2 linked regions of the Spirosoma aureum genome follow. The protein of the gene in region 1 binds, or shares a complex with, the protein of each later gene. Links are inferred from orthologs where the notes say so. Each region holds a gene or a part of one and is shown in the gene's direction. Other genes may lie near its edges.

Region 1 (4,219 bases):
AGGAGATGCAGGAGAATATGGATGATCTTCGCAATATCCTTGAAAACCTGATTACGCTTTCCTTTGGCCAGGAGCGAGTCATGAAAGATTTTCGTGGCATGAGCCTTCAGGACCCTCGTGTTACCAAGCTTTCTCAGGAGCAACTAAAGCTTCAGGATGATGCTAAAATCATCGAAGATAGTCTCAATGCACTGGCCAGTCGAGTTGTCCAAATTCAGTCATTCGTTACCCGAGAGTTAACAAATATGAAGTCGTACATGGATGAAAGCGTACAACAGCTGCGGGATCGTCGGTTAAGCATGGCCGCTTCTAAACAGCAGTTTGCTATGACATCGATTAACAATCTCGCCCTTATGCTGAGTGATGTATTGAAGAACATGCAGCAGCAAATGAATGCAATGGCTATGCCTGGAAAGGGTAAAGGCGGCAAGAAAGGCGAGAATCCAAGTGGAATGGGGGAGATGCAAAAACAGCTAAATGCAAAAATGCAGCAACTCCAGAAAAGCGGTAAATCGGGTAGGGGTTTGTCAGAAGAGCTTTCTCAAATGGCTGCCGAGCAAGCTATGATTCGCAACATGCTCAAGAAATTAGAGGAGAGTTCAAAGGGAACAGAAGCTGGGAAACAACAAGAAAAACAGGTTAAAGATTTGATGGAAAAAATGGATGAATCCGAAACCGATTTAGTGAACAAGCGGGTGAATCCAAATACAATTAATCGCCAGAACGAAATTTTAACCCGTTTACTCGAGTCTGAAAAAGCGTTAAAACAACAGGAGGAAGATCCAAAACGTCAAGCTGAAGCGGCTAAGTCAACTAAGCATAGTACTCCTGCTTTCTTTGATTCTACCAATTTACAGAATAAGACCAAACAGGTAGAAGTACTTCGGTCAGTAACTCCCAACTATAATCTCTTCTATAAAAAAGAAGCAAACCAGTATTTGCAAAAAGTAAGTAAATAGTTAAACACATCTTTTAACCGTCAGTCTGGCACAAAGACTGACGGTTTTTTGTTGCCCTACTATTAAACAACCTCACGTTTTTCGCTTTTCAACAACTTTCATCAATTTTGTGAAAAGTTTCCACGTGAAACATTTTTCAAAAGTCTTCAAAAATGTTTTCTTCTTACGATGTCATTGTAGTAGGGGCAGGGCATGCCGGTTGTGAAGCAGCCAGTGCTGCTGCCACGATGGGTTCTAAGGTTCTGCTCATTACGATGAACATGCAGACTATTGCCCAGATGTCCTGCAACCCAGCCATGGGCGGAGTTGCAAAAGGACAAATTGTACGTGAAGTCGATGCGCTGGGTGGCTTGTCAGGAATCATAAGCGACAAAAGCATGATCCAATTTCGAATGTTAAATCGTTCGAAAGGTCCTGCTATGTGGAGTCCAAGATGCCAGAGCGACCGAAATGTATTTGCCTCAGAGTGGCGAAAGGCACTGGAAGAAAACAGAAATATTGATTTCTGGCAGGATACAGTAAACGAAGTTCTTGTAAAAGATGGTCAGGTAACTGGCGTGAGAACTAGTTTGGGAGTGGATTTTCTTGCCAAAGCAGTTGTATTGACGAATGGCACATTCTTAAACGGGCGGATGTTTATCGGTGAAAAAGTTTTCGGTGGAGGACGAACAGCCGAGCGTTCTGCAACCGGTTTAACTGAGCAGCTGGTTAGTTTGGGTTTTGAATCGGGCCGGATGAAAACCGGAACTCCTCCCCGTGTAGACGGTCGGAGCCTAAACTATGCGTTGATGGAAGAACAATTGGGTGATGAAATGCCCGGTAAGTTTTCCTATACAAACACGCCCGCATTAACGAAACAGCGTAGTTGCTGGATCACGTATACGAATCAGGCAGTTCATGATGAACTCAAGACTGGTTTTGAAAAATCGCCCATGTTCACTGGTCGAATCAAAGGCCTTGGACCCCGTTATTGCCCTTCAGTGGAAGATAAAATCAATCGGTTCGCTGACAAAGATCGGCATCAGATCTTCGTAGAACCAGAAGGTTGGGACACTGTCGAAGTGTATGTTAATGGATTTTCGACCTCATTGCCTGAAACCGTTCAGTATAACGCCTTACGAAAAATACCCGGATTTGAGAATGTTAGAATGTTCAGACCCGGCTACGCTGTGGAGTATGATTTCTTTCCACCAACTCAGTTAAAGCCAACACTCGAGACTCAGCTGGTCAAAAATCTGTTCTTTGCTGGGCAGATTAATGGAACAACGGGCTATGAAGAGGCCGCCTGCCAGGGACTGATGGCAGGTATCAATGCACACCGAAATACAAATGAAGAAGCTGAGTTTACAATCAAACGGTCGGAGGGTTATATTGGCGTCCTGATTGATGATCTGATAACTAAAGGGACGGAAGAACCGTATCGGATGTTTACATCCCGAGCAGAATATCGGACCTTGTTACGTCAGGACAATGCCGATTTACGGCTCACTGAAAAGGGATACGCTATTGGCTTGGCATCGCAGGAACGGTATGAATCTATGGTTACCAAACGGGATGGGATCGCTCAGTTAACAGAAGCAATACGGAGAGCAAAGCTCAAACCCGAAGATGTAAATGGTTGGTTAGAGACAAAAGGAAGTTCGCCGTTGCGCGAAAAAAGCAGCCTGTATACCTTACTCAAGCGGCCAGAAATTGATCAGTCCGACGTAAAAGAACTGCTGAATCTCCTGCCAGAAACGCCTGGGGTAGGGGAGGAGACGATTGAGCAAACTGTTATTGAAATCAAGTACGAGGACTATCTCAATCGGGAAAAACAGAACGCCGAAAAATTAGATAAATGGGAAAGTCTGGCAATTAATCCCACATTCGATTACGACCGCCTTAAAGCTTTATCGTTTGAGGGAAAGGAAAAATTGAAGCGACTTCGGCCAGCAACGATCGGTCAGGCATCCCGCATCAGCGGAGTAAGCCCTTCCGATGTTTCCATCCTTCTGGTCTATATGGGCCGTTAATTAATTAGGCGCTGATTGCAAGGAAAGCAATCAGCGCCTTTTTGTTTTCACACAATTTAACTCGCTAACTTGGAAACCGTCAATTCATGCCCAGTCTGCGGCAGTACAAAATTTACTCCCTATTTAGTTTGTAAAGATTATTTAGTCAGCAATCAAAACTTCAACATCGAGCAATGTGAAACGTGTGGTTTCCGATTGACCAACCCTCGACCCGATGAAAAAACGATTGGATCATATTATAAATCGGAGCAGTATGTATCACACAATGACGAGAGCAGTGGTGTGATTAATACGGCGTATCGGTTAGTTCGTAATTATACGCTTCGGTCAAAATTAAATCTTATCAATAAGCTTAATGGTGGGCCAGGACGAATTCTGGATGTAGGTTGTGGTACGGGTGCGTTCCTAGATACTAGTAAACAGGGAGGCTGGCAGGTGATGGGAATGGAACCAGATCCAGATGCCCGTGCTGTTGCTCAAAAAAAATTAGAAGCCGACATACAGCCTAATCTTAGGGCATTGGACGGAGCAACACCTTTTGACATAATTACCTTATGGCATGTGCTCGAGCATATTCCTGACCTCAATGAAACAGTACCTCAACTGAATAAATTATTGAGTCCGAAGGGGACATTACTGATCGCCGTTCCCAATTCAGATTCTTATGATGCGCACTATTTTAAAGAATATTGGGCAGCCTATGATGTCCCTCGCCATTTACAGCATTTCACTCCGTCTACCATCAAGCTCTTATTTAAAAAGCATGGTCTGACGTGTATAGAGCAGAAGCCAATGGTTTTTGATGCTTTCTATATTGCGATGCTGAGCACCCGGTACATGACCGGTAAAACAGATTATCTGAAAAGTATGAGGGTAGGACTTACCTCTAATCAACAAGCCAAACAAACTGGCAACTCATCCAGTTTAATCTATCTATTTAAGAAGGCCTGATAATTGCACTGATTCTAAGCAGTATGCCATTTTTTTCACTGACAGGTAAAGGTCAATTCTAAATTAAAAAAGTTAAAGTTTTATGTGAATAACCATGTGCATAACTCTGACTCACAAGTGGATAAATTGTTTATAAGGCATGAAAGTGATGTGGATGAATAACGTAGTAATCCACATCACTTTTTTTTGGGCCAGTTAATGTGGAGAAACAACTACATATCACGAATGAGCCCACACAATTTCCCCACTTAAAATTGTGTACAGAAATTATTCACAAATCCACATTCATATCGCACA
Region 2 (3,000 bases), 2.8 Mb from region 1 along the record:
GGCTTGATTCTGGGGTGTTTTTCGCTGCCGTATTGTTATCTGGGAGCCAATGGAGCGCAGGTGCTCTGGCTTACAGAACGAATTAAAAACGATACCATTCGCCGGTTACAGGAGACTGGAGAGTGGGTGTTTGGCGTGAACAATGCAAAGGAATGGGTAACAGGGAAGGCCATAATCAGAACGCTCAAAATACGATTAATTCACGCAGGTGCGCGTTGGTTTACCATTCATTCTGGGCGTTGGAATAACGATTGGGGGTATCCAGTCAATCAGGAAGATATGGCGGGTACGAACCTGGCCTTCTCCTATATAGTGCTGCGAGGCTTGCGAAAAGCGGGGATACAGGCGACCGAACAGGAGGAAGAAAACTACCTTCATCATATCAATGTCATTGGTTATCTGAACGGCGTCGCCGAAGAGCTGCTGCCTGAAAATCTTCGCGAAGCCTATGTACTGGATCGTTCCATCGCCCGTCGACAGTTTGTTTCATCGGAAGCGGGCCGCGGGCTTACGCATTCGCTCCTTACGGGTATTACTGAGCAGGTAAGAAAGACGGCAAAGCGGTCAGTTGATGATCGACCCGAAGCAATCCGGAACCTCGCAGCGGGTGAAATGCGTTTCTTTCTGGGCGATCAGTATGCCGATTGGCTCGGTATTCCTAAAGCTTCCGTCGAAAAACGGATGGCTGGACTGGTTAACCGTCTGCCAATTTTCTCAGGTCAGTTACCGAATTTATAAGTTCGACGTTTGCCGTTCGGAGTTCATAGTTATCGCTACAGCATCGACTGCAAACTACAAATCAAACACAACACTTGTTTCAGTTAGAACCTATTGCTGCTTTGGCTACTGCGCCAGGCATTGGTGCCATTGCTGTCCTTCGGGTATCGGGCGAAGGTTCCATTGACATAACCAACCGTATTTTCAGAGGGAAAGACCTCACAAAGCAGGATTCGCATACGGCCCATTTTGGCACATTGCGCACTGTTGATGGTCATATTATTGATGAAGTCCTGGTAACGGTTTTTCGAGCGCCGAAGTCATTTACAAAAGAAGACGTTGTCGAAATCTCCTGTCATGGATCCGAGTTTATTATTCAGCAGATTTTACGTCGACTGACGCAGGAAGGAGCCCGACTGGCCCGTCCCGGCGAATTTACCCAGCGAGCCTTTTTAAATGGCCAGTTTGATCTGGTTCAGGCCGAGGCCGTAGCTGACCTGATTTCGTCTGATTCGGAGGCCAGTCACCGTGCAGCATTGTCGCAGTTGCGGGGAGGTTTCTCAAAACAGCTGAAATTATTACGTCAGCAATTAATTGATTTTGTCGCGTTGGTAGAGCTGGAACTGGATTTTGGCGAAGAAGACGTCGAATTTGCGCATCGCGACCAACTCCGGCAACTCATGCTCGATATCCGGCGCGTATTGCATCCGTTGATTGACTCATTCTCGACAGGTAACGCGATTAAAAATGGGGTACCTACCGTGATCATTGGCAAACCGAATGCGGGGAAATCGACGCTGCTGAACGCCTTGTTAAATGAGGAGAAGGCTATCGTTTCCGATATTCCGGGGACAACGCGTGATGTCATCGAAGATGAACTGTTCATTGATGGCATCCGGTTTCGTTTAATTGATACCGCAGGTTTACGGGAAGCTACCGATCAGATTGAAGCAATTGGTATTGAGCGCACTCAACAAAAAATGCGGGACTCTGCCTTGGTCGTTTATCTGTTCGACGGAAAGAATATCTCGCCTGAAGAACTCCAGACGTCAGTCGCCGACATACGTTTATCGGGCAAGCCGTATTTACTGGTTGGTAACAAACTGGATGCACTGACCGATGAAAAGAAACAGCTACTGGAAAGCATTGCTGCCGAACCCATTGTCTGGATTTCTGCGTCGCAGCAAACCTACCTCGATGACCTGAAAGCTGCGTTATCGGCCCGCGTTCGGACTGATTCGGCCGTGCAGACGGGTAGCGCTGTCGTGACCAATGCCCGACATTATGAACACCTGACGGGCACCGACGACGCACTGGTTCGTGCTCTAACAGGGCTGGATGCCGGAGTAACCCCAGACTGGCTGGCCATGGACTTGCGGGTTGCTTTGCGTCATCTGGGTGAGCTGACAGGAGAAATAACGACAGATGATTTACTGGACTCCATTTTTAGTAAGTTCTGTATCGGAAAGTAACCGCACTTAGCAGGTAAATGGCATAACGCGGCTAAAGTACATGTATCTATTTTAGATAGGCGACCACAAAGGCACCCTCTAAAAGCAACCCTTTCGGTAGCGATTCGAAAAAGGAAGGTTCTTCTTCATGTGGCTTAATCACCCGGCCACTGCCTTCTAACTCAAAGACAATAGGAAGAACATAAGTACCCGAATACGTTTGTTTTTGAGCAGGAAGCTGGCTCATCAGACGATTAACTTCTTCTTTAAATGAAGCATCCACGTTGCCTTGGTTCAATACCTGGACATCGGTCACCTTCCCTTGGCGATCTACTTTAAATTCGACATACGCTTTGGCTACTTTTTCTGCTCGTTGAGCAGCTGCCGGGTAGCGTATCAGTTGCGAAAATGCTTGACGAAAAGCAGGATCGTTATTTAGTGAACGATCAATCGATTGTCCCTGCGACAAATAAGGGCAGAGCAGGAGGATACCTAAATAAGCAACAAAAGTTTTCATAGACTATTGGATTTTGACGTTAAAGGTTTCTATCTAATTGAGATGCATAGATCTAACAGAATCCATAAGTGCCTACTAGTCTGTCGTATACGTGACTATAATTTTCTATGGCTGATGAAACGGATTGGAACTAGTGTGTAAGATCGGAGTATCCGCCCGTCATGAGAACCTGGAAGCCATTTTGGCATCTTTCAGTACTATGTATCATAATCTGAACTGCTGTTGAAAAAGCTGGCACTGATTTAAATCCTCCTATTCAGCCTCTATGTCCAGAGCAACATTTAGCCGTAAGAGGTGCAATTACCGAGCTTGATG

What was found. Proteins that work in one complex are often made in the same cells at the same time.
Region 2: the proteins of mnmG (region 1) and mnmE are in contact, whole or in part, in a solved structure (PDB 9HIP), measured with the Escherichia coli proteins. The link is inferred for Spirosoma aureum from one-to-one orthologs.

What each region holds. Positions count from the first base shown.
Region 1 is NZ_CP050063.1:433,048-437,266, forward strand. Bases 635-3,541 are described here. They hold mnmG (tRNA uridine-5-carboxymethylaminomethyl(34) synthesis enzyme MnmG), read left to right. Parts: upstream 635-1,111; coding sequence 1,112-2,971; downstream 2,972-3,541. Other genes in these bases: G8759_RS01810 (DUF4175 family protein), read left to right, coding at 635-959; G8759_RS01820 (class I SAM-dependent methyltransferase), read left to right, coding at 3,041-3,541. In the rest of the region: more of G8759_RS01810, read left to right, coding at 1-634; more of G8759_RS01820, read left to right, coding at 3,542-3,922. UniProt on the Escherichia coli protein: NAD-binding protein involved in the addition of a carboxymethylaminomethyl (cmnm) group at the wobble position (U34) of certain tRNAs, forming tRNA-cmnm(5)s(2)U34.
Region 2 is NZ_CP050063.1:3,188,326-3,191,325, forward strand. Bases 87-3,000 are described here. They hold mnmE (tRNA uridine-5-carboxymethylaminomethyl(34) synthesis GTPase MnmE), read left to right. Parts: upstream 87-812; coding sequence 813-2,189; downstream 2,190-3,000. Other genes in these bases: G8759_RS12620 (oxygenase MpaB family protein), read left to right, coding at 87-738; G8759_RS12630 (TonB family protein), read right to left, coding at 2,236-2,685. Outside these bases: more of G8759_RS12620, read left to right, coding at 1-86. UniProt on the Escherichia coli protein: Exhibits a very high intrinsic GTPase hydrolysis rate. Involved in the addition of a carboxymethylaminomethyl (cmnm) group at the wobble position (U34) of certain tRNAs, forming tRNA-cmnm(5)s(2)U34.